DNA from 4 places in the Qiania dongpingensis genome. Region 3 is predicted to be linked to each of the others. Evidence: riboswitches for the same ligand, from Rfam matches in the RefSeq annotation. Region 3 holds a riboswitch; each other region holds the start of a gene.
The links. A riboswitch is a leader RNA that binds a small molecule or an ion and turns the genes downstream of it on or off. The one in region 3 is predicted to bind cobalamin.
Positions count from the first base shown of each region.

Region 1: it holds a riboswitch for cobalamin, as region 3 does, so the genes downstream of both, H9Q78_RS07545 (hypothetical protein) here and H9Q78_RS00640 (cadherin-like beta sandwich domain-containing protein) in region 3, are expected to answer to the same signal.
Region 2: it holds a riboswitch for cobalamin, as region 3 does, so the genes downstream of both, H9Q78_RS01150 (ABC transporter substrate-binding protein) here and H9Q78_RS00640 (cadherin-like beta sandwich domain-containing protein) in region 3, are expected to answer to the same signal.
Region 4: it holds a riboswitch for cobalamin, as region 3 does, so the genes downstream of both, galE (UDP-glucose 4-epimerase GalE) here and H9Q78_RS00640 (cadherin-like beta sandwich domain-containing protein) in region 3, are expected to answer to the same signal.

Region 1 is NZ_CP060634.1:1,612,983-1,620,859, reverse strand. It holds gene metK (methionine adenosyltransferase) at 1-540, shown strand, start outside; gene H9Q78_RS07555 (ROK family glucokinase) at 760-1,725, shown strand; gene H9Q78_RS07550 (ABC transporter ATP-binding protein) at 1,722-3,464, shown strand; cobalamin riboswitch at 3,510-3,704, shown strand; gene H9Q78_RS07545 (hypothetical protein) at 4,072-7,877, shown strand, end outside.
Region 2 is NZ_CP060634.1:247,792-255,668, forward strand. It holds gene H9Q78_RS01135 (ABC transporter ATP-binding protein) at 1-285, opposite strand, end outside; gene H9Q78_RS01140 (ABC transporter permease) at 295-1,134, opposite strand; gene H9Q78_RS01145 (ABC transporter permease) at 1,131-2,081, opposite strand; gene H9Q78_RS01150 (ABC transporter substrate-binding protein) at 2,083-3,687, opposite strand; adenosylcobalamin (AdoCbl) riboswitch at 3,842-3,986, opposite strand; gene H9Q78_RS01155 (cytidylate kinase-like family protein) at 4,062-4,694, opposite strand; gene H9Q78_RS01160 (RluA family pseudouridine synthase) at 4,759-5,670, opposite strand; gene lspA (signal peptidase II) at 5,667-6,236, opposite strand; gene aroB (3-dehydroquinate synthase) at 6,240-7,361, opposite strand; gene H9Q78_RS01175 (YlmH family RNA-binding protein) at 7,402-7,877, opposite strand, start outside.
Region 3 is NZ_CP060634.1:144,240-152,116, forward strand. It holds gene H9Q78_RS00630 (DUF4430 domain-containing protein) at 1-544, shown strand, start outside; gene H9Q78_RS00635 (AraC family transcriptional regulator) at 625-1,491, shown strand; cobalamin riboswitch at 1,500-1,676, shown strand; gene H9Q78_RS00640 (cadherin-like beta sandwich domain-containing protein) at 1,777-5,760, shown strand; gene H9Q78_RS00645 (ribose-phosphate pyrophosphokinase) at 5,820-7,040, opposite strand; gene H9Q78_RS00650 (DUF512 domain-containing protein) at 7,228-7,877, shown strand, end outside.
Region 4 is NZ_CP060634.1:517,692-525,568, forward strand. It holds gene pstC (phosphate ABC transporter permease subunit PstC) at 1-10, opposite strand, end outside; gene H9Q78_RS02535 (D-alanyl-D-alanine carboxypeptidase family protein) at 194-1,663, opposite strand; gene galE (UDP-glucose 4-epimerase GalE) at 1,719-2,759, opposite strand; cobalamin riboswitch at 3,059-3,246, opposite strand; gene H9Q78_RS02545 (sulfatase-like hydrolase/transferase) at 3,323-5,410, opposite strand; gene H9Q78_RS02550 (DUF368 domain-containing protein) at 5,626-6,510, shown strand; gene H9Q78_RS02555 (3-deoxy-7-phosphoheptulonate synthase) at 6,529-7,557, shown strand; gene H9Q78_RS02560 (stage II sporulation protein M) at 7,621-7,877, opposite strand, start outside.

The DNA of each region.
Region 1 (7,877 bases), 1.5 Mb from region 3:
GTTTTTGCACCGGTCCTGCCGGAGAAGCTGGTGGATGACGAGACGAAATATTATATCAATCCCACGGGGCGTTTCGTGATCGGCGGGCCTCATGGAGACAGCGGCCTGACCGGAAGGAAGATAATCGTGGACACCTATGGCGGCTATGCAAGGCATGGCGGCGGAGCGTTTTCCGGCAAGGACTGCACAAAGGTGGACCGTTCTGCCGCGTATGCGGCCCGCTATGCGGCCAAGAATCTGGTTGCGGCCGGTCTGGCAGATAAGTGCGAGATCCAGCTGTCCTATGCCATTGGAGTGGCGCAGCCTACTTCTGTCATGGTAGATACCTTCGGCACTGGAAAACTGCCGGACGAGCGTCTCATGGAGATTGTCCGTGAGAACTTCGACCTCCGTCCTGCCGGCATCATTAAAATGCTGGATCTGCGTAAGCCGATCTATAAACAAACGGCGGCTTACGGTCATTTTGGGCGTGACGATCTGGATCTGTCCTGGGAACGCCTGGATAAAGTGGATGAACTGAAGCGTTACCTGCAGGGATGACCTGACATACTGCCGGGAAGAGATTCAATGGATATTTTCGCATGACCGGGCCCGGCCGATGAAATCGTGGCCCGGTCATTATTATATACTTGACTGATAAATTCTTGCAAAACTGCGATTATCGGGTAAAATAAGAAATAAGAATTTAAAACTTTCCGGGTCATGGGCTGTGCAGGAGCATGGTCCGGCAGACGTCGGAGGCACAGGACGGAGGCAATTATGGGCAATATATATGCAGGTGTAGATCTGGGAGGCACGACGGTGAAGCTGGGCCTTTTGACGGATGAAGCATCTTTGATACGGAAATGGGAGATACCCACGAGAAAAGACGACGGGGGAAAGCAGGTCATACCGGATATCGCCGCCTCTATTAAAAAGAACATGGAGGAAGAGGGAATCCGTTTTTCAGAGCTTGCCGGCGCGGGACTGGGAGTGCCGGGACCTATCCGCCAGGACGGATACCTGGAGGTCTGCGTGAATATCGGCCCAGGAATGCGGGATATGAATCCGGTGAAGGATTTGAGCGGTCTTTTGGGCGGCATTCCGGTAAAAGGGGGAAATGACGCAAATGTGGCGGCCCTGGGTGAAATGTGGCAGGGCGGCGGGAAAGGCTACAGAGATGTGGTGGCAGTGACACTGGGGACCGGCGTGGGCGGAGGAGTCATCCTGGACGGGCATATTGTGGCAGGGAGCAAAGGAATGGGCGGAGAGATCGGCCACATGGTCATGGACTGGGACTGGAAGGAAGCGGAGGTTTGCAACTGCGGGAACCGCGGCTGCCTGGAGCAGATCGCATCGGCTACCGGCATAGCCCGCCATGCCAGGATTTTTATGAGAGAAAGCGACAGGCCCTCTGTGCTCCGAGACCTGCAGCGGGTGACCGCCAGAGATGTGTTTGACGCGGCCAAGGCCGGCGACGGGCTAGCGGAGGATGTGGCGGACTACTGCATGATGTATTTGGCCAGAGCCATGGCTTACGTATCGCAGGTGGTAGATCCGGAGATCTTCGTGATCGGCGGCGGCGTATCCAGAGCGGGACAGTATCTTTTGGATTTGATAAAGGAACATTATGATCCCCTGATCAAGCTGACCCGCGGGAAAGCGAAGCTTGCTCTGGCCAGGCTGGGGAATGACGCCGGAATCTACGGGGCGGCCAAAATGGTGATTGACGAGAGAGAAAAATGAAAAAGAAAAGTTTTATGTCTTATTATAAGCCGTATCTGGGATTGTTTCTCAGCGATATGTTTTTTGCGTGTCTTGGCGCGGCGATAACTTTGGTGATTCCGCTCATTATCCGGTATATTACCGGAACCGTGATCGGATTTGAAACGGATGCAGCGGTATCCATGATTTTCAGATTGGCAGCCCTGATGCTGGTTATGGTCGCCATAGAGTTTTTCTGCAATTTTTATATAGGGTATTTTGGCCATATGATGGGAGCAAAAATGGAACGGGACATGCGCCATGAGCTGTTCGGGCATTATCAGAAGCTGTCCTTTACCTTTTATGATGACCAGAAAGTGGGACAGCTGATGTCTAGGGTGACCAATGACCTGTTTGATATCAGTGAGCTGTGCCATCACGGACCGGAAGATCTGGTGATCTCTGTTATCCGGATAATCGGCTCTTTGATAATCCTGCTGTTTATCAACGTGCCGCTGGCTCTTTCTGCCGCAGCGCTGCTTCCGTTCATGCTGTTTTATGCGGTCGTCCTGAATAAGAAGATGAAGCGGGCGTATAAAAGAAACCGAGAGAAAATCGCGGATGTCAACGCTCAGATTGAGGATAGCCTTTCCGGTATCCGCGTTGTCAAGTCCTTTGGGAATGAGGACACGGAAATGTGCAAATTTGACGAGGGCAACCAGCGGTTCCTGGAGAGTAAACGGGACAGCTACCGGTATATGGGAGTTTATAATGCCGGATTGGGGGCGTTTACCACTTTGATGACAATCGTGGTGATATCTGTCGGAGCCGTGCTGCTGGCTAAGGATAGGCTGGATGCGTCGGATTTGGTGGCATTTCTTCTGATGGCGGCTAACTTCACCGACCCGATCAAACGGCTTGTCAGCTTTACAGAACAGTTCCAGAATGGAATGTCCGGCTATGGACGGTTCCGCGAAATACTGAGCATACAGCCGGATATTGAAGATGAACCGGATGCGGCGGATATTGAAGAAGTTAAGGGAGAGATCTGCTTTGAGGATGTGAGCTTCCGCTACGCATCTTCCAAAGACGATGTCCTCCATAATCTGAATATGACGGTGAAGCCTGGAGAGTATATCGCGCTGGTCGGCTCCTCGGGTGTGGGGAAATCCACGCTCTGCAGTCTGATTCCACGCTTTTATGAGGTCAGCGGGGGAAGAGTGACTCTGGACGGAAGGGATATCCGGGATATAAAGCTTAAAAGTCTTAGAAAGAATATAGGAATCGTCCAGCAGGATGTTTATCTGTTTGCAGGGACGGTATATGAGAATATCTGTTATGGAAAACAGAATGCCGGGAGAGAAGAGGTCATAGAAGCCGCCAAAGCTGCCAATGCCCATGAATTCATCATGGAACTTCCGGACGGATATGATACAGATATCGGACAGCGGGGGGTGAAGCTGTCAGGGGGCCAGAAGCAGAGACTGTCTCTGGCAAGAGTGTTCCTCAAGAACCCGCCGGTCCTGATTTTTGACGAAGCCACTTCTGCTTTGGATAATGAAAGTGAGCGGGTTGTACAGGAAGCTCTGGAGAAACTGGCCAGAGGAAGGACCACGTTTGTGATCGCTCACAGGCTGTCGACGATTCGGAACGCTGAAAAAATACTGGTGTTGACCGATGACGGGATTTCTGAACAGGGAAATCATCAGGAATTGATGGAATTAGACGGGGTCTATGCGAAATTTTACAGGATGCAGTTCTTGGCAGGCCGGGATTCTTGACTCTTTCCACTTGTCAAAGAACAAACAATCTGTTATAATCAGGAAAATAAACATGGGATTTTCAGTGCCCTGTGCCGTCAGGCACAGGGGTAAAAGGGAACCGGGTGCAAGTCCCGGACGGTCCGGCCACTGTGAACAGGGAGCGAAACCGCAAAAAGCCATTGTACCGCAAGGTATTGAGAAGGCGCGGAAGAACAATGATCTGTAAGTCAGGAAAACTGCTGAAAATGTTGGTGAATTGCTTCCGAAGAAAGCATGATATTCATCCAGAAATGGACTTATTTTAGTGTCTGCACTTCGGAGAAGGGCGGGCTTTTTTTATTCTAGGGAGTCTGAGATGGGCTTGCTCACTCCATTTTTTCACAGAAAGGTGTGTCCTTTGAAACGTGTAGATACGTGTTCATCTTGATAATATCCGTATGATGGACCGCCGACAGGCAAAAGGCCGCCTCCCTGGGCCGGAACCGTGCGATAAGCACAAAGACAGGAGGAATGGATTGCCGGATTAGAGAGAGGAAGCGCTGGATAAAGAAGACAGAGGCGTCCGATCAAATTGGGCGGCCTGCAAAGAAAGAATAACGCAGCACGCGGAAAGGGGATTATTAAGATGAAACGAAAAAGCATGAGCCTGCTGGCTTTACTGCTGGTTTTCTCAATGCTGTTATCTCCATTGTCAAGTATCAATGCAGACGCGGCAGCGTCTGAGCTGGCGGAGGAGAGTAGCGCAGCATTATCGGAGGAGAAGAAAGAGCCGGCGGCGGAAGAGAGCAGCGCGGCTTCAGAAGAGAAAAAAGAACCGGCGGCGAAGGAAAGCAGTACGGCTCCAGAAGACAAGAAAGAGCCGGAGGCAGCAGAAAGTACGGAGGCCGGAAAGGAAAGCAAGGCGGAGAGTACCAAAACGGAGTCCTCGACGGAGACCGGCGGGACTAAGGAAGCTGCCGGGACTGCCAGTGCGGAGGAGAGCAGTGCAGCGGCAAAGGAAAGCAGCGCGGCGGAGACACAGCCCGCGGCCGAGAGCGGTGCGGAGCCCACGTCTGCGGCTGACGCCGGTGAAAAGAATATTGATACGGTCCAGACGGTTTTATTGGCAGCCGGTGGAGATGAGCAGCCGGTGAAGCCGACGGCCGCCATAAGCGGCGTGACGGTAGTAAAAAACGACGGCGGCACATATGGAATGTTTCCAATCACAAATCCAACTTGCACTGTAAAAGGAAACATGATAGAGATTTCCTTCCAGACCGGCGCTAAAAAGACATTTGACTGGCTCTATCTGGGGTATCAGTCCGACGGGAGCAAACCGGGATATTTTACCGGGGTCAAGACTGGAGAGACCTGTGAGTTTACCATCCAGGTTCCCCTGTCTTCCGGAAACAGCTGGATTCCAGTTTCTGTAGGCCGTTCCGATCAGGGAACCTGGTCGGAAAATTACCTGTGGATGAGTATTCCCAAGGTCCTGGTGATCACAAAACAGCCGGAAGCGGTCAGCAAAAAGGCCGGGGAGACGGTGACTCTTAAAGCGGAGGCTGACGGGGAAGGAGTGACATATCAGTGGCAGTACAGCTCCGATGGGAGCGGATGGACAGACTGTGCGGGAGACAGCGCACAGGCTGCTGCTTACAGCTTCATCATGGAGGCGGCATTGGCAGGACAGTACCGCTGTATGGTAAAAGACAGCGCGGGAGCCGAAGCTGTTACAGATGCGGTGAAGGTCAGTGCGGCCAGCGAGCAGGAAGGATATCTGGCCAATGACGGGATTACCGCCGTTTATGGCAGCGACGATGCTAAAAAGCCCGGACAGGCCTATACCATGTTTAAGATCGCGGCGTCAAAGGCCGTGGTCAAGGGTGACGGAATTGACGTCACGATTTGGGTGAGTCCGGCCTCCAGCGGGAAATTTTCTTATGACGCGATCTATATCGGAATGAAAGACGACGATCCCAAAGAACCGGTCGTTCTTGGAGAAACGGATACAGATAAGAATCTTCAGAAATTCCAATTTACCGTTCCATCCAGTATGATGGGCGGAGAGGTTCACTTTGTGCCGAGGAGCGCTTCCAAAGGAACGTGGAGCACCAGCAGCTCTCTGGCATTTCAGATTCCTGCGGCGGACAGCTTTAAGAAGCCCTCGGAGATCACCATTACCAGCCAGCCCGCGGGCGAAACTGTGACGGGCGCAGGAGCCGAGGTCATCCTTTCGGTGGAGGCGTCAGGCGAAGCAGGAGCAGTCCTGTCTTACCAGTGGCAGTACAGCGCGGACGGAAACGAATGGACAGATTGTACCGGCGACAGCGCCAAAACTTTTGAATACCGTTTTACTATGTCGGAAGATCTGGCGGGGCAGTACCGCTGTGTGGTCACCGACGGGAACGGCACAACGGCCATATCTTCCACAGCTGCTGTCAGAGTGCCGTCGGCCCCTGTGGTCACAGGGAGTACGGTAAAAGTCGTAAAGGACAATGGAGCCGAATTTGCCATGTTTAAGGTCGGCGAATCCACCGTAACAGCTGAGGGTGAAGAGCTGGAGATTACAATCTCCACAGCAAACACATCTTTTGACAAAATCTATTTAGGTTTTAAGGATGATGCCTCCAAGACGCCGGTGATCGCAGGAACGAAGCTTGCTTCCGGCGGCTGGACCTTTACCTTCCGTGTCCCGGCGGCCGATAAGGGCAAGGTGCTCCCGGTCTCTCTGGGATATCCGGAAGGCAGCGCCAAGGACTGGTATACGAATCAATACCTCTGGATCTACATTCCGGATGAAGGGATTGAGGAGTTTCCCACAGAGACCGATACGATCAAGGCTATTGCGGGCGGCACCGGAGCTTCTTACAATAATTTTGCAGTTGTTTCCTCCAAGGCGGTGCTGAAGGGGGATACGGTGGTCCTCACTCTGTATGTAAAAGGAAATACATGGACGAAGCTGTATCAGGGCGTTCAGTCTGATACCAATAAAACAGTGACCTGCACAGGCTCCTATGACGGAGATAACGACAGGACGGCCTTCACCTTCCAGGTCCCGGCAAAGAAGCAGGGGATGAATATTCCCATTACCCCCGGAAATGACGGCGGTTGGTTCAGCTATGCCAGGGATCTGTTCATCCATGTGCCGAATCTGGCGGGGAACGCAAATACGACGGCGGACGGCACTTATGACTTATATGGCTCTGCCTATCCGGTATCCAATTATACTAGCCTCAGCTTTGAGCGGGGGAGCAGCCTTACGATCAACGGCAGTGCAGCCACGGTGACTTTGGTCACCCAGGCGAGGGATTATGATAAGCTTTATATCGGCCTGGCCAGTGACGCGGATTCCGTGAAGGATGCAAAAGCCGTGGATGCGGTTCCCAGGACGGATATCGGCGATACCTATAAGAGCTTTACCTTTACCATTCCAACCGCCGATCTGGGAAAAGAGATCAGTTATGTGGTTCATGTGGAAAAAAGCAGCTCCTGGTCAGAAAAGTCGGGAAGTTTCTTTATAAATGGCATTTTGGATAGAACGGGTGATCTGCCGGATCCGGACCCGGAACCCGTAGATCCCACCGTTCCGTCTGACGGAACTTACAAAGTGACTGTGGATTCCAGCGCGGCCATGTTCCGGGTGGTGGACTGCGTCCTGACCGTAAAGAACGGAAAGATGAGCGCGGTGCTCACCCTGAGCGGGACCGGCTACGATTATCTGTATGTGGGGACCGCGGCTGACGCAGAAAAGGCGGATAAGTCCTCCTGGGCTCCTTTTGTGAAGGATGCCAATGGCAAGTATACCTATACGATTCCTGTGGAGGCTTTGGACAAGGGAATCGCGGTCGCGGCACATTCCATTAAGAATGACAAATGGTATGACAGGACTTTGAATTTCCGGTCCGAAGGCATGGAAGCGGTCACGCCGGCCATAGCAGACGGCGTCTATACCATCGAAGCAGATTCCAGCGCGGCCATGTTCCGGGTGGTGGAATGCGTTCTGACTGTAAAGAACGGAAAGATGAACGCGGTGCTCACCCTGAGCGGGACTGGCTACGATTATCTGTATGTGGGGACCGCGGCTGACGCAGAAAAGGCGGATAAGTCCTCCTGGGCTCCTTTTGTGAAGGATGCCAATGGCAAGTATACCTATACGATTCCTGTGGAGGCCTTGGACAAGGGAATCGCGGTCGCGGCACATTCCATCAAGAATGACAAGTGGTATGACAGGACCTTGACTTTCCGGTCAGAGACGATGAAGAAGATCGGCGATATCTCCGGCGGAGGAGATGAGCCGGTAACGCCTGTAGATCCCGATAACGGCAAAGACGACGGTAACCAGCCGGATGTGATCCCTGACAATGACGGAAAGGCCGATAATGAGTCTAAGTATGAGTCTGATACCGGCGGTTCCACCGGACGGGTGGACAGTGCGACGACTCTGGCGGACGG
Region 2 (7,877 bases), 100 kb from region 3:
TGCCGGATTTTGGGGAATCAATCCTATCCTCTTCCCACGAATTCCTCTCAGCTGCTTCTGAGTCAGAGCGAGCAGATTCCGATTTCCGAAAAGAATCCTGCCCGACTGCTTCGCATTGGAAGGCAGCAATCCGATAACGGACATTCCCAGCACCGATTTTCCGCTTCCGCTCTCTCCAAGCAGTCCGGTAATATATCCGGACTGAAAAACAGTTGAAATATGATTCACCACATTTCCATTGCCAAAGGACACCGTTAAATCTTCAAGAATGATGTTTTCTGCCATGGAAGCCTCCTAGTCCTGCCGAATGGTCTGGCTTTTTATGTCAAAATGATTCCGGAACATTTCTCCCAGATAGTTGATGCCGAAGGACAGAAAAATAATACAGGCGCCTGGAGCAATGATCAGCATAGGAGAGGTCCGGAAATATGTTCTGGCTTCGCTGATCATCATTCCCCAGTCTGGCGTGGGCGGCTGGATGCCGAGACCGAGAAAACTGAGAGCGGCGATGGACAAAACGGCTCCTCCTATCCTGGTGGTAAATAAAACGATGACATCAGGGAGCATGTTGGGAATGATATAGCGGATGATGATATGGAAACGGCCGGCTCCCAGGCAGCGGGCGCCTTCCACATAAGTCTGTTCCCTAAGACTCAATACATTTTCCCGGACTATTCTGGAAAACCCCGCCCAGGAATTGATCACTAAAGCTGCCAGCAGACTCTGCACCCCTGGTCCCATAATGGCGGACACGGCAATCATCATACTTGTGCCTGGAAGTCCCTGAAAGATACTTGTCAGGCAAGTTATCACCGCATCTGCAACTCCCCCGAAATAACCGGCCAGGATTCCCACCGCCATTCCTAAAAGCATGGAAAGAGCTGTGGCAGCTACTGCGGTCAGCACAGATACTCTTCCGCCGTATAACACACGGGAAAGTAGGTCGCGGCCCAAATAATCAGTCCCCAGCGGATGCGCGGGAGATATTCCCTGCAGACTCTCTTCCATATTGATTGCTGTAGGGCTGTACCGGGCAAGAAGCGGGGCAAATACACTGCCAAGCAAAATGATTCCCATCAGGGTAAGAGCAAGCATCGTTACTCCGTCCACATACCAATGTCCTTTTCGAATCATACAGTCTCCCCCTCTCCCAAACGGATCTGTGGATTCAGGAAGTAACAGATAAGATCCACCAGCATGTGGATGATGACAAAGGCCGTTCCTGTGATGAGCACATAGCCCTGCAGGGCAGGATAATCCCGTACGGCTATGGAATCCAATGCAAATTTTCCAATACCGTTGATCGCGAACACGGATTCTACGACAACGACACCTCCGAGGATACCGCCCAGGTAATTGCCGAGAAGCGTGACCACAGGAGCCAGTGAATTGATCAGGGCATGCTTTAGAAAGACAATTCGTTCGGAAATCCCTTTTCCACGGGCAGCTGTGATATATTGTTTCCCCAGCTCACCCAACATGGAGGAACGCATCAGACGAATTGTGGTTCCTGTGGTGTTAAGGGACAGTGCGATAACCGGCAGGACCATGTGCCTCCATGAGTCCTGTCCGCTGGTGGGAAGCAGATGCAGCCGTTCGGAAAAAATATGAATAAGTAAAATCGCGGCCCAAAAGCTGGGAATGGATAAAAAAAGCACGCTCAGCCCCTGCCCTGCCTTATCTATAAATCGGCCCCTTCGGGCTGCGCCGAGAATCCCTAGGGAAATCCCGACGGCAACCGTAAGAAAAATGGCACATACAGCCAACTTTAGTGTGATGCCAAAACGGCTGAAAAGCTCGTCACGAACCGGCTTTTTCGTACGAAAGGAGGTTCCCCAGTCACCCTTAAGAACGCCCCTTATCCAGCTAAGATACTGGGCCGGATAAGATTTATCCAAACCCATTTCTTCCTCTATACTGGATATTTGTTTCTCTGTTACGGCGTATTCTCCTCCTCCGCTGAGAGCAATTTCCGCAGGGTTTCCGGGACTCAGGACACCAAGCAGAAAAGCAAGAAGAGTAATTCCGAAAAGTACCGGTATCGTAAGCAGCAGCCGTCTGCCCAAATATTTAAGAATCATTTTAATCGGCCCATCTGGTTTCTGGAAGCGTGACGCCGGTGAACATAGCGTCATAGCCGGTAATCTTGTCGCTGTGAACAACAAGGGTAGTCACGGCTATCAATGGAATGACCGGAAGCTCTTTTGCACTGATTTCCTGAAGTTCATCATATAACTTGACCCGGTCTTCTCTTACGTAGGTGCTGTTCAGCTGATCCAGCAGCCCGTCCACTGCCTCATTGCTGTAGCCGCTCATGGCAAATCCGTTGTTCATGAAACCATCTGAATGCAAAAAGCCACGCAGCATGGTTTCTGGTTCTGCATTGTTCATTCCCTTGAATCCCATGGAAAGGTCAAAATCTGTATTTTTAAGTGCTTCCGATACAGCGGAAGACTCCATTACCTGGATTTCTACCTGAAGTCCCAGTTCCTGAAGCCAGGAGCTGATCAGCTCTGCGTCTGTTTTATAGGTGGAAGCAGTCAAAAGCCGTACAGTGGGAGTCTGTCCGTTCAATACCTCGGATGCCAATTCTTTTGCTTTTTCAGGGTTGTATTCGGGTGTGATCTCTTTATAAAATACAGAAAGAGGGCTGAGCACATTGGCAGTAATTTCTCCATAGCCGCGGTATACACTGTTTAACAAAGTCTCACGGTCGATTATCATGCTCATAGCCTGTCGCATTCTTACATCATTAAAGGGAAAGTTCCGGTTATTCACATTCAGATACTGAATATTTGCGGAAATCTTTGCTGATGCAGTAAATCCTCCTTCTGCTTCCAGTTCCTTTGCAGACTGAGGCAGAATCGCGTTGTTATCATATACTCCCATGATCTCTCCGGACCGGAGGGCTGCCACCCGTGTTTCATGGTCAGGGATGACCCGGATCTGGATACTCTCCGCTTTGGCAGGATCACCGTAGTAACGTTCATTTCGTCCGAGGGTGAGTGATTCATCCGGGACATGGTCCGTGATGACAAAGGGACCTGTGCCAACACAATATTCTTTGAACTCGCCGGTCTCAGAATCGTAGCAATCCGGGCTGAACATACCGCTTCCGAAATTAATGATCGTATAAGGAAGTGTGGGGACCGGATTTTCAAAAGTCAGCTTTACTGTATAGTCATCTACTTTATCTACAGACTGAAGTCCGGGATATACAGAATCAATGTCGAATGCAAAGAAAGTAGAGGATACGACTCCCAATTTTTTATATCGGTCAAAATTAAGCAGTACCGCGTCCGCATTAAAAGGATATCCGTCGGAAAAAACGACGCCTTCCTTCAGATGAAATGTCCACTCTTTTCCGTCTTCTGACATCTCCCAGCTGGTAGCAAGCCTGGGTTCTACTTCACCGTCATCGGATTCCCCGATCAGCGGCTCCCATACATAAAGATTTACATTGGTAAAATAAGGATCGGCAGTGCCCCTGCCCGGATCGCGGGATCCCGCCAGAACGATTGTTTCCTCGTCATTGGGGCTCTTATCCTCGGTTTCGCCGACAGTCTCAGCCGTACTTTCTTTTGCGTCGGTACTTTCTCTCTGAGATGTTTCAGTCCCGCATCCTGATACCAGCAACATCAATACGAGCAGCAGTGACAAAGCTTTTGATACAAACCTTTTTTTCATAGTTCCTCCTCTGTTCAACAATTATCTGGTTTCTTGCTGTCTGATCTTGAGGAGGAAAAATAGCGCAACGTTCTCAGAAAAGTTTTATTTCTGCATAAAAAAGTCTCTCTCATAGATTGAGAAAGACTTTAGATACCAAAATAAAACATTTGATCATCAGTCTCCCTTTCCCTCGCAGGTCAAACAACTAATATTACCGCTACATGGCAATCTGGCTCTGTGATCTACACATTACAGTGGCGTGACCGCGCAGGTTTTTCACCTGACTTCCCCATGTATGGCTGATGGTATGAAATTACGCAGAAAAGTATAGCATCTGATGAAATGATTTGTCAATGGCTTTTGACATTTTTGTAACAAAAAGTTCGTTTTATTTATTTCTTATTCGCTTTTTTGACATCTACGAAGTTCAGTATGACATCCACCGCCCCGTCAAATCCCACCGCGCTTCTGTTGATGCAGAGGTCGTAGCTCTTCGCGCTCCCCCATTTTTTATTGGCATAATAATTATAATAAGACGCGCGTTTTTTATCGGTCTTTGTAATAAAATCCTTAATTTTGGACGGCTCAATATGGTAATGCTCTTTCAAGTACTCTACCTTGTCATCATAGGCTGCCGTGGTAAATACGGAGACCATATTCGGATATTCCGCAAGCGCATAATCGGCGCAGCGCCCTACGATCACACAGGATTCCTGCTCTGCCAGCCTTTTGATAGTATCAAACTGTGCAAGAAATACCTTCTGGTTCAAGGGCATATCCACAAAATTGGAAGGATTATAGCTCATGGAATAAGTATCCATAACCAGTGAATATAAAAAACTGTTGGTGGGCTTTTCATCATGATGTTCAAAGATTTCTTCACACAGCCCGCTGTTTTTCGCGGATAATGCAAGCAATTCCTTATCGTAACATCTGACTCCAAGGCGCTCTGCCAGCTTCTGTCCGATGAATCTTCCGCCGCTTCCGCATTCTCTTCCGATGGTAATCACTAGATTTCCATGCATAGCATTCAGCTCCTCTCATCCTTATAATAGTTATATTATACTATATTTGTCAAAGAAAGTATAGTTATATATGCAATTTCACCAATAATCTTTCAAAATACTCCGGTAATGGAGCCTCAAATTCCAGATATTTCCCTGTCCTAGGATGAATAAAACCGAGAACTTTAGCGTGAAGTGTCTGGCCCTCCAGAGAAATCGGAGATTTCGAAGGTCCATAGACCGTATCGCCCAGCAGTGGATGATGGATGGATGCCATATGGACGCGGATCTGATGGGTGCGGCCGGTCTCCAGCCGACATTCGATGTAAGTGTATTTCTTAAGCGGCTCCAATATATGATAATGAGTAACCGCCTCTTTTCCATTCTTTAAGTTTATCGCCATTTTCATCCGGTCATTGGGATTCCTTCCAATGGGGACGTCCACCGTGCCGTCTTCTCTGATCTCGCCATGGACTATGGCATGATAGCGCCTGTTGATAGAATGGACCCTCAGCTGTTCTGCAATGGCCGCATGGGAAAAATCATTTTTACAAACCAGCAGAAGTCCAGTTGTATCCCGGTCAATCCTGTGGACGATACCGGGGCGGAGCACTCCGTTTATTCCGGACAGTTTGCCCTGGCAGTGATACAGAAGACCGTTGACCAGTGTGTGTGATTCGTGCCCTGCGGCAGGATGTACTACCATGCCCTTCGGCTTGTCAACGATGAGCAGGTCATCATCTTCATAGACGATATTCAGTTCCATCGCTTCTGCTTCTACTTCCAGCTCCTTCGGTTCCGGAACGGATACCTCGATTTCGTTTCCCGCCTGAACCTTGTAATTGCCCTTTACAGCTTTTTTATCAACTTGGACCCAGGATTCCTCAATCAGTTTCTTTAAATAACTTCTGGAGGGCATTTCCGGTTTTTCAGACAGAAACTTATCCAGTCTTTTTCCTGCGTCCTCTTCAGCCGTCCTGTAAGAGAAAAACGTCATATCTGCGCATCCTCTCCGCTTTTTTTGTCCGGTGTGCTTTTCTTCTTCCCTTTTCCGGGAAGGAAGACGGCGAGTTCTTCATCTTTATAATAAAACAGAAAAAAGATCACGAACGCTATCCCCGCAGCCACCACATAACAGTCCGCCACATTAAATACTGGAAAATTGATCAGGGTAAAGGAAAAAAAGTCCACCACATATCCCTGCGCCAGACGGTCCACCAGATTTCCAATGGCTCCGGCAAAGAGCACAGTCAGAACCAGACGCGCCGGCAGGTATCTCTTAGTCGAAGGAGCTCTCCAGAAAGCATATGCAATGAGAAAAAGGATGAGAACACTCCCTGCCAGGAAGATATACCGCTGGCCGGATAAAAGCCCCCATGCCATTCCCCGATTTTCCAGATAGGAAAGTTCAAAGACTCCCTTGATGATTGGATATGCTTCCTGCCCCTTCAGATGCGCCACCGCCAGACTCTTTGTCCATTGATCGAATCCTACGAGCAGAACGGCTCCCAAAAGATAGCAGAACACCGTAAAAAACCGCTTTTTTGTTTGGTTTGCTTCCATATGTCATTCTCCTCTTGGTTTTGTCAGATAGTCCATGGCTGACACCATTTCTTCCGCTGAGACGGTTTTGTCAATGTAGGCTTCCCCGATGGACCGAAGCAATATAAACCGGATGACGCCGGAGTCCATTTTTTTATCATGCTTTACCGCGTCCAGCACTTTTGATACATTGATGTCCTGTACCGAAACGGGAAGCCGGAAATAAACGAGGAGTTCCTTTAGATTTTTAAATTCCTCTGGCTTCAGCATACCGCGCCGCTCGGACAGATAAGCCGCCGCTACACATCCCGCTCCCACACAGGCACCATGGCTCATCGTAAATCCCATTTCCTTTTCAATGGCATGTCCGAGGGTATGCCCGAAATTCAGAAGGGCACGAATCCCTTTTTCCTTCGGATCCTCTTCCACGACAGCACGTTTGATGAGACAGCTTCCCTTCACCATTTCTGCCATGAAACCTGTCTTTCTCTGCCGTATTCCCTCTTTGTTGGCTTCCAGCCAATGATAGTATTCTCCAGATCGGATACAGCCATGCTTGATGACCTCGCCCATGCCAGAAGCAAATTGTTCTTCCGGAAGGCTTTTTAAGACCGAAACGTTGATATAAACCAGCTTGGGCATATAAAAGGCTCCGACCATATTTTTATAAGCATCGAAATCCACGCCTGTCTTGCCGCCGATGCTGCTGTCCACCTGAGAAAGGAGAGTGGTCGGCACCTGGATAAAATCAATTCCTCTTAAATAGGTGGCGGCCGTGAAGCCTGTCAGGTCTCCTGTCACTCCGCCGCCCAGCGCCACCAGGATATCGTTCCGGTCGAAGGAATGACAGATCAGATACTCATAGAGGCTTTTTACGGTATCCAGGTTTTTATAGGGCTCTCCCGCCGGAAAAACAAAGTATACTGTTTTTGCGGATATTTTATGAAATATGTTTTTTATTTCTTCCAAATACAGCTTTGCCACCCTGCTGTCTGTAACAATACATACTTTTCTGCCGGAAAGGTTAAGCTTTGCCGCCGATTCCAGGAGGCTGTCAAAGGAATCCGTTAAAACGATCGGGTATATGGGTTTTCCATTCTGATGTACCATGATTTCCTCGGGCTGCGCTTTCTTTTCTGCTGTCATTTCTTATCACCCTTTCATATTCTATAATCTGAATGTCGCTTCAGTCATATTTTCGCAGCTTCACCATCTGGCGTCCTTTTTTCGTCGAAGTGAGGATTCCGTCGAAAATATATTTTCCCACTCCCCTGATGGAAAGGATGTCCCCTGTTTTTGGCACAGCCGTCTGAGAAACACATAATTTTCCGTTCAAATACACCCTCTCTTCTGCCAGACATTCAGATGCTCTTGAGCGGGAACACTTCATAAGAAGCCCCAGCAGCGCATCCATCCTCAGGGAAGCGATGGATCCAGTGACGGCAGTGAAACTCTGGTTTTCTTCCAAGTCTGCAAAGGAGGCTCTGGTGCAGACCACAGGATTGCGTCTGACGGACTTCAATTCTTCCATCAGAAAATCAGACATATTTTTCGCACAAAGGCAGTACGCGAATCCATCCCCTACGATGAGATCTCCAATCTTTCCCCGCTCAATTCCCAGGCTCAGCACGGCTCCCAGATAATCCCGATGGCTGCTTGGTA
Region 3 (7,877 bases):
TCCCAGTTCCGGCGGCCGCACGGAGAATACAGAAGGGAATACGTCTGGGAATCAGGGCGGAAATTCCCAGACGGCTCCGACTCAGCCTGCGCCGACTCAGCCCGCACCAACCCAGACTGCGACGGAGCCGGAAGAAGTAACGCGTACCTGCATCATAGAGATTCGCTGCGATACCGTTTTGAACAATATGGATCAGCTGACAGAAGGTTTAGAGGGGTATATCCCCGGCAATGGTGTGATCTTATCCGCTTCCGAGGTGGAGCTTTATGAAGGAGAGACCGTATTTGACGTCCTGAAACGGACGACAAGGGAAACCGGGATCAAACTGGAATTCCGGAACGACGGCGTACATGGAGCCGGCTACATTGTAGGCATTAACCATTTGAATGAATTTGACTGCGGAGAAGGCAGCGGATGGATGTATACGGTCAACGGATGGTTCCCCAACTATGGATGCGCAAAGTATGTTCTGGAGGATAATGATGTCATTCAGTGGATTTATACCTGTGATCTGGGAAGGGATATCGGCGGACATTACTGGTGAATTCCGGTGAAACCGCAATTCCGGATTAGAAAACCGGAGAAGGTATGTGCTATAGTGAAGAAAGTGCAGGAGGAATAGCAGTGGGATGCACAGATATGATGAAAGAATGCCGAAACTATATAGACAGTCATCTGGAGTCAGAGCTGTCGGCCATGGAGCTGGCGAAGCGTTACCATTATTCTTATTATCATTTTTGCCGGATTTTCCAGATTTCCAGCGGTATGTCCGTAGCGTCTTATATACGGGAAAAACGGTTGGAGCTGGCGGCAGAAAAGGTGAAAAAAGGAACCGGTATATTCGAAGCGGCTTTGGAAGTGGGATTTGAAACACCCAGCGGTTTCGTAAAGGCCTTTAAAAAGAAGTTTGGCTGTACGCCCACGGAATATTTAAAAATGCAGGCCTGCGGTATAGGAGGGGTACAAATGGAAGAACCCAGATTTGTGGCGTTAGGACCGATTCATGTATTGGGACACAGCTGTGAGTCCGATAAAAAAGAGCTGGACAGCGTTCAGAACGGGGCGTACTGGTTTCGGGAAAAAGGCTCCGAGGAGAAACAAAAACATCATCATGGACATATGGATGAGAACACGGTGAAGATTGGTTTATGGCTGAAAGAGCCGGATGCCCAGGGTAATTTGTCCTATTTTTTCGGTAAAAAACTAGAAGCAGATCAGACTGGTCCGGAAGGATTGAATGTGGTCACGATTCCTGCCGCGGAGTATGCGGTATTTACGACAAGACCGCTGGATATGACCCTGGAAGAGGGGCATAAAGCTTTTGCGGAGAGCATCCGGGAGACCTGGAAATATATATATGAGGATTGGCTGGAGACCAGCGGCTATGACCTGGATGAAGAAGGCTATGATTTTGAGTGTTACGATGCCAGATGTAAGGATAAACACGCTTCCTGCATGGATATTTATATACCCGTGAGAAAACATAAATAGAAGCAGAAAATAGAATTCGCGATGGCGGTTGTTTGTTACATTAATAGGGAACACGGTGAAAAACCGGGACAGCCCCCGCTACTGTAAGAGGGATGAACGTCTGCATAAGTCACTGGGAGACCGGGAAGACGCAGACCAGTAAAGGGAACTCGAGTCAGGAGACCTGCCGGCATTGCAATGGGTGACTTTTCGGGAGGGAAGGTCTGGGTTTTTAAAGCTATTTTAAATCCAGATGTACCGGAAGGTCATCTGGATTTAAATTTCTGCCGAAAGAAGGAGAGAAAGATGAGAAGGATAAGCAAGATCAAAAAACGAGTACTGTCTTTGGTACTGTCGTTTCTTCTCCTGGCCGGCACGGTTCCGATGAATTCGCTGGCTGCCAGTGAAGAAGCGTCATCAACTGTTTCAGGCGATCCGAAAGAAACGGTTGTTTCGACGGGGGAAATCGAAACGACGGCCGGAGAGGAAACAAAGATTGAGGAGACTACGGAGGCCAAGACGGAGAGTACTTCCGAGGATACCATTTCGGAAACCTCCGAGGAAACGACTGCGGCTGAAACTACGGCGCCGGCTACCGGCGCTTCCAAAAATGCTGCGGCTGAAATTCCCGCAACGAAAACGGCTGAGAAAGGGATAATATTATATTCCGACGTTTCTTCGGCGCAGCTGACCAGCCTGATGCTTGGCAACAGCCTGAGTATCACCGACAGCAACAAACTTCCCCTGGATAAGGAATTTGACAGCGGCGTTTTGGAATACGGCTGCACGGTCTACCGTTATACGAATAGGAACCTTTATATCAAAGTGAACGCGGAGAACGCTCAGACCATTGAGGCTTCTTATGTCCCTTACGGCTCTGATGCGGCGTCTTCTGTCACTTTGACAGCCGGAAACAGCCGGGGCGTGGTACTTACCAACCTGCTGAAGAATGGTTCTAATGTCCTGACGCTGACCCTGACGGATGCAGATGGGAATAAAAAGGAGTATAAAGTAACCATAAACTGGAAACCCACTCTGAGCGCGCTGAATGTATATACCCAGGATATGAGCACTGCCACTCTGAGTCCCAAATTCAATTACAGCACCACAGAATACGAAGTTGTGGTTCCTTCATCGGACACTTCCATGACGATCGGGGCGATTCAGAGATCTGCGGACGGAGATGTTCAGCAGCTGACGGTAAATGGTGTTCTCAGTGATCCGGATGTGGAAGGCGGGAATGTAACAGTCACTCTGCCAGATGAAGATACCTTCACCATACCTGTCGTTGCGAAGGATACAACGGGCGGTGCGGAGACGTCGACGGTATATAATCTGAAAGTGACGAAATCTTACGATGTTACCTTCCAGCCCGATCCAGTGTTTGCTTCTGTGACTGTGCTGAGCTCTGACGGTACGGAGATGGCGCCGGTAAACGGTGTCTATACTCTTCCGGCCGGCAGCTACACCTATAAAATAACGGCGAACGGCTATCAGGATCTGGAAAAGAGCCTGAGCGTTGGAAAAGGACAGGCAGTCAGTATCCAGGAGAGTCTGACAAAAGCGGCAGATTACAGTGACGTTTCTTACGTGGAGAACATGATCTCCTTCATCGGAGGCGTTACCTTAAGACTCAGCAAGCCGAAGATCGATGCGGCGAGAGAAGCCTACAACAACCTGGCAGAAGCAGAAAAGCCAAAAGTGAGCAACTATGATGTACTGGTAGAAGCGGAGCATTATTATAACCAGCTTCTGGCCAAAACAGAAAATCCTTCACCGGAAGATGCCCTTAACTGGAATCAGTTCCTCGGAAATGAGGATTTGAAGGGGATTTCGGATGCGAAGACGCCTCAGAGCGGCGACGAGCTGACAGAGAAATGGAAAATCCAGGCCACAGGCGGAAATACGATGATGCAGCATGTCAGCGCGCCTGCGTATTATAATGACTATGTATACTACACGTCGGATGACAAGGTCCGGAAGGTAAACCCGGAAACCGGAGCGATTGAGGCTGAAAATGATGTGCCCAAAAGCATGATGCTTCTCCCTCAGGTAACCTGCGCGGATGGAAAAGTGTTTGCAATGAGTACGGATGACAATAACAAAACCCGCGTGCGTGTATATAACGCGGACACTTTGGAGTTCCTTTATCAGACAGTTGCGCTGAGCGGGGCTCAGATCGAGACGCCGATCATGTATCATGACGGATATTTCTATTTCGCATCTTATGGAAAAGGAGCTTACTATGCCTTTATCGCAACGGATGAAAAGCTTGACTATGATATAAGTCCGGAATGGTCAGTAGGCGCCTTGCCCACCTCCAACCAGGGCTTTTTGTGGGGCGGAGCGGAGTTCGTCGGTGACTATGCGTATTTCGGCGACACAGACGGCAGACTGTTTGCTGTGAACTCCAAAACGGGAGAAGTAGTGGATACTTTGATCCTGGACGGATATCAGGTACAGTCGACTCCGAATTATTATGAGAAGAACCAGCGCCTTTACGTGACGCTTGCCATGAACAGCGGCGCGATTCTTTCCATCAAAATGAACGCGGACGGCACCTTTAACAGAGAATCGGAGAAATGGTTCAAATCGGACATCGCGGGATCCGGCATTAAATCCTCGCCGGTCATCTATAATGACAGACTGTATGTATGCGGCGGCGGCGGACACGGCGGAAGCGGAGAACCCTTCCGTGTCATCGATGCCAATACCATGACGGAGATCTACCGGATCGACGAGATCGCTTCAAAGGGGACACCGGTACTTTCCACCGCATATGCGACAGAGGCGAACAACCACAAGGTTTATCTTTATGTGGTGCCCTATGCGCCGGAGGGAGCCGTTTCCGACCGGGTTTCCAACATGTATATCATTCAGGACAGCGTAGGACAGACAACCCCAATCTACGAAAAGGTGGAAAACATAGGCGTGGGCCAGTATTGTTCCCAGAGCATGACCATCGGAAGCAACGGCCTTATTTATTACTACAATGATGCCAATTACCTTTATGCGTATGGTCTGGATGATCTGACGGCCAGGATCATCACCGGTGCGGATGTGGACCAGCAGATCAAACGTCAGCCGGAAGTGAACGAATATAAGTTCTATAATGATGCGGAGATAAGAAGAATCAAATCCCGGTATGACGCGCTGAGCGACAGTGAAAAGGCGATGGTAACACAGTATCAGAAGCTTCTTGATATCATGGCTATTTCCTCCATGGATCCGGCAGAACGGATGAACAACGGGATAGCGGCGATTCCGTCAATCAATGATATCACCTTGAATGACAGGGATATGATCGAGAATCTATACCAGGGTTACCAATTGATGGAGGAAGCTGACAAAGAGCGGGTCATCGGCTACAGTATTCTGGAAGCGGCCTATGCACAGATTCCGATCCTGGAGCGGAAGGTGATCACCGACGCGATCGTGGCGGATATTGAAAAGCTGCCAGCAGAAGCGGATATCCTGACGACGGATAAGGATGGAATCTATTCACTTTTAGAGAGAGTGAATGCGCTTGGAGATGACACATCTGCCATTACGAACCTTTCCCGACTTACCTCGGCGAAAGCACGTGTGGACCAGGTCATCAAACAGAGAAGCGACGTGGATTCTCTCATAAATGAGACTCTCCCCGGAGTGACCATAACTTTGGAAAACCGCGCGCTCATCGACGCGGTCGACAAAGCGGCAGAGGGACTGAATAAAAAGGACCTGATGAGCCTGGAAAGCTACGAATATTATGTAAGCCCTGCAAAGGTAAAGCTCATCAATGAGCTGATCAAGCAAAATAAGCTGGGAAATCAGCTGGAGATCACCAAAGATAACATCGGTACTCTGCAGTCCCTTTTGGATGAGATCAGGCGGCTTCATGACGGTGTGCTGGAGGACGACGAGAAATATCTGGAGAATTACAGCGCCGTATCCGTAGTTCAGGCGAAGATCGATGCCTTCAAAGAAGAGGAAGATAAAAAGGACGATAACAAGCAGGACGATAATAAACAGGATGACACTAAACAGGATGACAATAAGCAGGAAGATAATAAGCAGGACGGAAATGGAACGAATAATGGAGGCGACTCCAAGAATGACGGAAAGACGCCGGGAGGCGCTACTAAAACAGCCGGTGGGAATACAAAGACGGCGGGAGGAGCGACAAAGACTCTTTCAAACGGCAATGTAAAGACCGGAGATGAATCCAATGCGGCATGGCTGATATTTGTTATGTCTGCGGCGGCGGTGGCTCTTTTGGCAGTCAGCAGGAAAAAGAAGAGTATTTAAAACATAAAAAAGAGGCCATGTCCCTGATGGGATATGGCCCCTTTTTAAAAGTACTGTATTTACTTAAAGTTGAGCTCAAACTGCCGGAATTGTTCTTCACGGGTCCGGTTGTATTTCGCGATCAGTTTTTGAATCTTTTCGGTAGGATCGATGATCGTGTTCAGAGACCGGTCATGGTTAATGGTGTTGATGATGGCGGCGGTGAATTTGGACATATCGGCCTCCAGATACCATTCACGCGCTAAAAGTTCGTCCGGGCGGTAATTCAGATTCGTTGTGACCACATAATCAAAATAGCCGCGGCTGTGGAATTCGTCAAATTTATCAAAGCCGTCGGTGAACAGACCGAAGGTACAGCAGATGATCACCTTGTCCGCGTGGCGGTCCTTGAGCTCCTTAGCCGTATCCAGCATGCTTTCACCCGAGGAGATCATATCGTCGATGATGATCACGGTCTTTCCGGCCACATCAGCCCCCAGGAATTCATGGGCCACGATGGGATTTCTGCCGTTTATGACTGTGGAATAATCACGCCGCTTATAGAACATCCCCATATTGACGCCCAGGTTGTTGGCAAAATATACGGCGCGCCCCATGGCGCCTTCATCCGGACTGATGACCATTAAATGATCCTTGTCGATAGTCAGATCATGGTCCTTTTGAAATACCGCCTTGATGAACTGATAAGGCGGCATGAAATTATCAAATCCATGCAGCGGGATAGCATTCTGTACTCTGGGGTCATGGGCATCAAAGGTGATGATATTTGCCACGCCCATATTGGAAAGCTCCTCCAGCGCGCAGGCGCAGTCCAGTGACTCCCGTTTGCTGCGTTTATGCTGACGCCCTTCATACAGGAAAGGCATGACCACATTCACCCGGTGGGCGTTGGCGATGGATGCGCCGATGATTCGTTTTAAATCCTGATAGTGGTCGTCCGGGGACATGAAGTTCTGATGGCCGCAGACGGTATAGGTGAGGCTGTAGTTGACCACATCGACCATGATGAAAAGATCGGTGCCCCTCACGGATTCGTGAATGATGCCTTTCCCTTCCCCGGTGCCGAATCTGGGACAGGAAGCGTTCAGCAGATAAGAATTGCAGTCATAGCCGCGGTATTCGATGCTGGCCTGACGGCTGAGCAGCTCTTCCGTGTCATTTTTTCGGAAAGTCACGATATGCCGGTTGACCTTCTCTGCAAAGGAACGGCAGCTTTCCAGAGCGCAGAGCTTAAGCGGTGCTACAGGAATCGTATTTTTAAAAGCGTAATCATTGGACATGGGAATCCTCCAGTAATGATATATCCTTGTACAGTGGCGGAACAGAAACCTTACACTCATATCCACCCATACAATTTATAACATTTCTTGCGCCTTTTCGCAAGTACAAAAGAAGCAAATCCTTTACAAAGGAGGCAAATATTGTTATGATAGGGAAGGTGCGGAAGGTCCGCCCAGGAGTGTGATTATGAAAAAAGAAGGACATGTCATTACCTGTGTGCATCCCGATTCCGCAGCGGAAGATCTGGGGCTTGCCCCCGGAGATGTCCTGTTGGAAATAAACGGGCACAGGATCGAAGATATTTTTGATTACCAATATTATATGGAAGATACGTATGTGGAACTTCTTGTGAAAAAGCCGGACGGAGAGGAATGGCTTTTGGAAATCGAGAAGGACGAGGATGAAGACCTGGGGGCTGAGTTTGAAAACGGCCTGATGGATGAATACCGCTCCTGCAGAAATAAGTGTATGTTCTGCTTCATCGACCAGATGCCCGCCGGGATGCGGGACACGCTGTATTTTAAAGACGATGACAGCCGCCTTTCCTTTCTTCAGGGAAATTATGTCACGCTCACCAATATGAGCGACCACGATATAGACCGGATCATCGCCTATCATCTGGGCCCGATCAATATTTCCATCCATACCATGGAACCGGAGCTTCGCTGCCGGATGCTCCATAACCGGTTCGCCGGGGAGGCTCTTGCGAAAATCGGCCGGCTTTCAGATGCAGGTATTGAGATGAACGGACAGATCGTACTCTGCAGAGGAATCAACGACAGGGAGCATCTGGATTATACCATTGAGTCTCTGGAAAAATATCTGCCTCATATGAA
Region 4 (7,877 bases), 370 kb from region 3:
ATTGATCCATAACTATTCCCTCTTTTTTCTTTTCTCACTTCGCTTCTCCATAGAAAATATCATTTTTTTCTTTCAGCCAACACCACTGTACTGTATAAACTGCGTAAAGTTTCTGTAAATCGCCAAAAGCGCCTGTCTCCGACGGGCAGCCGGAAACAGGCGCTTTTTCTTTTCTTCTTTTTGATTCATGTCATTACATCAGCAAGGACTGCCACATCCAGCCCAGATAATCTCCGAAACCGGCTGCTTCCACAGACTCTGCAGCCAGGATATCCACAGTTCCCAGAGTCTTGCCGCCCAGCATATAGGTGAGACTGCCCACTATATCCCCTTCCTGGACCGGCGCCTCCAGCTTTTCCGGGATGGATATCTGACGCTCTATGGCGCTGAAATCCTCTCCGTTCGTGCTGAGATAAGAAAACTCTCCGCCGTAGCGAAGGGATACCTCCGGTACAACTCCCATCGCTACCGGAAGCTTCGGAAGCTCCTCCCGGTTTTCATCCGAATCTGTGTAAAGCTTGCAGCCCGCAAACCCATAGTTTAACAGGCTGGCCGCTTCACTGAACCGTACTTTAAAATCCGGTGCAGCCATAATGACCGCAATCAGTTCCACCCCATCCTTTTTGGCCGTAGCCGACAGGCAGTATTTCGCCAGGCTGGTGCTCCCCGTCTTTAAGCCGGTGACCGTGAATGAATTGCTCATTTTCAATAGTTTATTGGTATTAGACAAGCAAAATTCACTGGTGCCCTTGTTCGTCACATGTGTGATATTTTCCATCCAGATCGTGCTGTAATTTTCAATCTCCGGATATTTTGTGATGAGCTCCCGGCTCATGAGAGCCACATCTCTGGCAGAAGTCAAATGGGTGCCCGAATCCGTCAGACCGCAGCAGTCCTCAAAATTTGTACTCTCCATGCCGAGTGATTTCGCTCTTTCATTCATCTGGCGGACAAATTCGGACTCGCTTCCGGCTATGTACTCTGCCATGGTCACAGCCGCATCATTCCCCGACGCGATCACGATACATTTTATGAGCGTCTCCACAGTCTGAACTTCTCCTTCTTCCAGAAACACCTGAGAACCGCCCATGGATTTGGCATATGCGCTGGTGGCGACTTGATCATCCAGGGAAATCCTGCCGTCCCTTATGGCATCAAAGATCAAAATCAGCGTCATGATCTTCGTAATACTAGCGGGGCGCAGGGCCTCATCCGGATTTTTTTCATAGATCACGGTTCCTGTGGAGGCTTCTATCAAAATAGCGGCCTGAGCGGTTATTCCCAGGTCCGCCTGAACTCCGCTTCCCTGGGATGAGGTATTTTCCCCCTGGCTTTCTTCCGCTCCCTGGACGCTGCTCTCTGGCTGAGCGGCGCTCTCTCCAGTTTCCTCTGTCCCGGATGTTTCTGCCGAAGCCGGCAGTGCCTTTCCGGATGTTTCTACTGCCTCTCCCGGCACATCCTCCTGTTGACTCTGTCCTTCTTCCGGCTGTCCGGAGACTGGCTTCTCTGCTGCTCCGGAACTGCCTCCGGCTTCTACGGATTCCATTATCTCCGGAATCACAGATGGCTGTCCTTCATCGGACGCGAACACGGGCATACAAAGTGATACCATCATGCAAAGCGACAGACAAAGGGCAGCCGTCATTCGATACAATCTTTTCATAAAACCGACTCCAGGGTCTTATCATTACTTCTATTCTATTGTCTCCGGCAAGATTCTATGACAACCCTGATCCGGCCTTTTCCTCATATCCATTGGGATTGTTTTTCTGCCATCTAAAGGAATCTCTGCACATATCCTCCAGATTCTTTTCCGCATGCCAGTGAAGAATCTGTTCCGCCTTAGATGCGTCTGCATAACATTCCGCTATATCGCCTGCCCGGCGTTCCACAATGTCATAAGGGATCTTCACTCCATTGACTTTTTCAAACGCCTTCACGATATCCAGGACACTATATCCAATCCCGGTTCCCAGATTGACCGTCTCAACTCCCTTATGCCCTCCGGCATAGTCCAAAGCCGCCACATGCCCCTTCGCCAGATCGACCACATGAATATAATCCCGGACTCCTGTCCCGTCGGGCGTCGGATAATCATCTCCGAATATCCTCAGGCGCGGCAGCCTTCCCACCGCTACCTGAGAAATATACGGCATCAGGTTATTGGGAATCCCGTTGGGATTTTCCCCTATCCTTCCGCTTTCATGGGCTCCTATGGGATTGAAATACCGCAGGAGCACCACCGACAATTCCTCATCCGCTCTGGCCGCATCCCTGAGGATCTGTTCAATAAAGACCTTCGTCCACCCGTAAGGATTGGTGCAGCTCCTGCCCACCGGCATTTCTTCTGTCAAAGGTACTTTTTCCGGCGTCCCGTATACCGTGGCCGAAGAGCTGAAGACAATCTGCCTGCATCCATATTTTTTCATCAGCCTGAGCAGCGTAAGGGTGCTGTCCAGATTATTCCGGTAATATTCCAACGGCTTCTCTACGGATTCTCCCACCGCCTTAAGACCTGCAAAATGAATCACAGCTTCAATCCGGTGCTCTTTGAATATTTGTTCCATCGCTGCCTCATCCGCTGCATCCACGTTATAGACCGGGAATTCTGCGCCGGCAAGCTCTTCCGCACGCTTCACCGCCCCCGGACAGCTGTTGACAAAATTATCCGCGATCACGACCTGACGGCCGCTTTCCGCCACTTCGATGGCCGTATGAGTTCCAATATAACCGGCGCCTCCGGTCAGCAATATTTCCATTTTTCTCCTCCTGTTTTTTGGTGTCACTATAAAATTTTCTCTTTAATACAAATATAAAAAGGCGTACCAGACGGTACGCCCTTGTTCCGTTCTTGCGAATGTGCACACAGCCCTGACAACACAGTACACAGGCACACAGCCCGGCGAGTAGGATCGGCACTGCGCCAGCCCAGACTCATTCTCTGAACGAAAGATTTGTGCATTGCTGTTGCTTTGAGATTCACAAAAGTATGTCCGCTTAACCCATAAGCCGACACCATGAGGGAAATACCCTGTCGGATGTGTAGCTCTACCCGGAAGCCCATCTCACATATCAAGCAGGTTTCCTGACTTACAGTTCTCCGCTCAGCCTCTCCTTCTCGCATGATAGGGTTTGCAATGGATGACGAGGCTTCGCTCCCTGAATACAGTGACCGGATCGCTCAGGATTCTGACCTGATTCCCTTTTTCCTGTCAAAGGACAGGCACTTGATACGGCAATATTTCTTTGCACACCCTCACTATACCATATCTCGTCCATAAACGCAACTGAAAAAACCGATATTCCTCCTATCCGCTTTTGCTCAGGAACCTCCGGAACCATCCTTTTTCTCCTGCTTCAAAACGTACGGCTCCGAGACACTCAGTACGATATTGTCATCGCTCACCTGGCCGACTGTAATCTCATTGTCGCCTTCCTTGAGCTTTACATCTGCCGCATAGAGAAGATTCTGTGAAACGCAGTTGGTCTCCCATGCCTTTCCATTCACATAGATCACACTGTTCTTTGTATAGTTCCATCCAGTTACATAGAGCCCCTTATTCTGGAGCAGCACCCGGTTGATGCTGATCGGCTGTACTCCCATGTGCAGATTAGTCGCCTCATAGGGCATCTCTCCTTCAAACACATCCTGATCTCCATAAAGGATATCATATTCCAGTATCTTCATATCATTCAGATATGTTTCTTCTTCCTCCGCGGTATGTGATGTCTTCTGAAGGTATGCCTGATGGTAACGGAACATCGTCCCCTTTTTAAGACCCGCCTTATCCATCACATAGGCTCCCAGCTGATATGCCTCTACGTTCCGGCTGGTCCTCGCAAGACCCATGTTGTCCCAGATGACATATTCCGTCTGGAATAAATCCCCATTCTCCAGCTTATCTTCCGTCAGATTCAGGCTGGGCAGATGATCTCCGTACATAACGAGGATAGTTTCCTCATCCCGGCTTTCCAGATATGAGATCAGCTCTCCCACAAAGGTATCCATTTCATGAATCTGTTCCACATAATATTCCATAGCGTTAGTCTCCCCCTCTGTGGGAAGCCCCGTCACCTGCACGACAGGAGAATCCAATACCTTCTCCTGAGGATAAGAGCCATGCCCCTGTACGGAAATCGTATAGATCACATCCGCCCCGGAAGTGGAATTCAGCACCTTCGCGATCTGTTCTGTCAGAATCTCATCCTTCGCCCATCCCATATAAGTGGTATCATATCCTGTCATGTACTCCAGAGAGGTGAACGTATCAAACCCCAACTGGGAAAACACCGTATACCGGTCATAAAAAGTGCCGGAATTGTTGTGGATCGCCTGAGCATGATATCCTATCTCTTTCAGGTCAAAACAGATGCTTTCGGAAACCTGCTTCTGCAGTACCGTTTTATAAGGATATTCTCCAGGCCCAAAAAAATCCAGGTTCATGCCGGTGATTACCTCAAACTCCGTGTTGGCGGTCCCCGCCCCAACGGAAGGCACCCACAGATACCCGGAGGAATACTGTTCCATCAGCTTTCGGAAATTGGGAATCGGGTCTTCCGAGCATTCCATATGAAGATACTTGAGCGGATCGCTGAAGGATTCCAGCTGCAGGAAGATAATATTCGGCGTCTTTTCTGTCACCGCCACTCCCTGCTCATTGACCACGTCCGGCCTGTTCTCCACAACGAGCGGAGCTGACACATGCTCCTCCGGAACGATTTCCTCTTTTTTAATTTCCTTGACCACCTCCGTACTGTAGTCCCCCGGTTTGCTGATCCCAGTATTGATGAGGCTATTGGCAAAGCAATAGGAAAATCCATAATCCTGATATGCCTGAGCCAGATTGCCAAACTGGTTCGCCAGGACCCCGGTGCTCTTCCCCACACTGTTGATTCCCAAAAGAGCCATAAAAGAGAATACTACAAATATCAGAGATTTAATATAGGAAGGCTTCTTCCCTGAACGCGGTAGCTTTCGGAACAAAATAACCAATGCCACGATAAGCGCAGCGACAGCTATAGCCAGAAGGACCAAATGCCACCAGGAAAGATATTTTCCGGCCACTGCCATCGCATCCTTCGTCAGGCGGAGATCCGCCCCGTTAAACGGCGTGACGCGGCATCCCAGGAGCACAAAGTTCACAATCCCAAGAATCAGCCAGATGACACTGATGACAGCTGAGAGAAACAGTTTTCTCCGGACCAGAAGAAGGAGTGAAAAGCTCCAGAATATGATACAAGCGTTAAAAAGAAAGATATGCGGCCTTGTGCCGACAAAAACAGCCAGGCTGATAAAAGACCTCCTGGACAGCAGCTCTACAAAAAGATTCAGCAATATGGCTGCAAGAAAACAGCTGAGCAATGGATGCCGCGCCGTCTTCTTTTGAACATTCTCAAAAAATTCCTTCATTTTCCCACCCTTTTTTCCGATTGTTCTATAGATGACTATAACAGATTTTCCGCCCAATTCCTATAGGTGATTTTTACTAATTTCTTAGGTATTTCTTAGAATTCTCTGGAAAATCTTTATGCCGCTATATATCTGCTTTTCTTGACATCCCCCCGAAATCCTTTTATAATAGGTTGCTGTATACTTTATTATTTTAAATGTGAAAGGAAATAACTATGAACTTTGTTTTGGATATCATAAAAGGCGCAGTTATCGGCATTGCCAATGTCATCCCCGGCGTCAGCGGCGGAACCATGGCCGTATCCATGGGAATCTACAACAAGCTGATTTCTTCTATCACCCATCTGTTCAAGCAGTTTAAAAAGAGTATCGCAGCTTTGTTTCCGATTTTGCTCGGATGCGCCGTGGGAATCATCTGTTTTACGTACGCCATTAAATATCTTCTCGGCAATCAGCCCCTTCCCACCTGTCTTACGTTTCTCGGCCTTATCCTCGGCGGCGTGCCTATGCTGGTCCGGGAAATGAAGAAAGGAATCCGGAAAAACCGCGGCGGCCGTGTAACTGTATTCAACATCTCAGCGTTTGTAATCTTGTTCGCCTTTGCGATTATCCTTCCTCTGCTGCAGGGCAGCGAGGACACCCTGAAAACGCTTACCGCTACTCCCGGTACCATCGTTCTGCTGTTTTTCCTCGGCGTCATCGCTTCTGCCACCATGGTGATCCCCGGTGTCAGCGGCTCTATGGTCCTCATGGTTCTCGGATACTATTACGGCGTGATCAATTCTATCACCAGCTTCGTGGATGCATTAAAGGCAGGCAACTGGTCAGCCGTCATGTCCCAGGCCGCCATCCTTGTGCCTTTCGGTATAGGGGCTATCCTGGGCATTTTCCTGATTTCTAAGATGATCGAATATCTGTTCGCAAAGCATACCGTTTCCACCTATGCGGCGATTTTGGGCCTGATTCTCTCTTCACCCTTCGGAATTTTTTATAATACCAACGCACTGACACACTTCTCCGTGGCCGGCCTCATCATCGGACTTATCCTCATGTTCGCCGGCGGCTATGCTACCTATATCATGGGAGAAAAAAATGCCTGATAAAAAGGAGGCCGTATCATGAGCTTTGAATTCATCAGTAAGCTGCCGACTCCAGCCGAAATCCGCCACCAATTCCCCTTGTCGGAACAGCTCACCAAGGAAAAACACAGACGCGATCAGGAGATCCGCGACGTTCTCACCGGAAACAGCGATAAGTTTCTGGTCATCGTGGGGCCCTGTTCTGCCGATAATGAGGATTCCGTATGTGACTATGTATCCCGTTTGGTGAAAATACAGGAGGATACGAAGGACAGGCTGCTTATCGTTCCCCGCGTCTATACCAACAAGCCCCGCACTACCGGCGAAGGCTACAAGGGCATCCTTCATCAGCCAAATCCGGAAAAGGCTCCCGATCTGTTTGAGGGACTTTTGGCCATCCGCAAGCTGCATATGAGGGTTCTGCAAGAAAGCGGCCTGTCCGCTGCGGACGAGATGCTCTATCCGGAAAATTACCGGTATCTTTCAGATTTATTATCCTATGTAGCCGTGGGCGCCCGTTCTGTGGAAAACCAGCAGCACCGTCTCACCGTCAGCGGCATGGATGTGGGCGCTGGCATGAAGAATCCCACAAGCGGTGATTTTTCCGTTATGCTGAATTCCGTCATAGCCGCTCAGCATGGACATACCTTCATCTTCCGCGGCTGGGAAGTCCATACCGACGGAAATCCTTACGCTCATACCATTCTGCGAGGCGCGGTAAACAAGCACGGGCAGAGTCAGCCCAATTACCACTATGAGGATCTGAGACTGCTCTGCGACATGTACGCAAAACGGGATCTGCAGAATCCTGCCTGTATCGTGGATACCAACCATTCCAATTCCAATAAGCAGTACAAGGAACAGATCCGGATCGTAAAGGAGGTTCTCCACAGCAGACAACATTCCCTGGATATCCGCAGCCTGGTCAAGGGAGTCATGATAGAAAGCTACATTGAACCTGGTAGCCAGAAGGTAGGAGGCCATATATACGGCTGCTCCATCACAGATCCCTGTCTCGGGTGGGAAGAATCCAGGCAGCTGATATACGATATCGCGGAATTGGCATAAAGAAACAGAATCTATTAAATACATCTTGTCCAGCCCCGTCTTAAGCTATGCCGGCTGTCCTGCCTAAAAGTAGACCTTCAGCAAAAGCGGATTGATATAGCACTCACAGATGATACCAGGCAGCAGGCAAAGCAAAGTGATCAGCAGGAGCAGGATATCCTTTGGCATCCGTATCCGTCTGTACTGTCCCCAGTCCTTCTGCTTTCTCATAAAGGAATATATCTGGAATCCGCGGGCATACAGGAGTATAAGCGCCGGCACATAGAAAAGAGCCTGCGGCAGTATACTGCATAAAAAATAGAGAATCCCGGTCCGTCCAA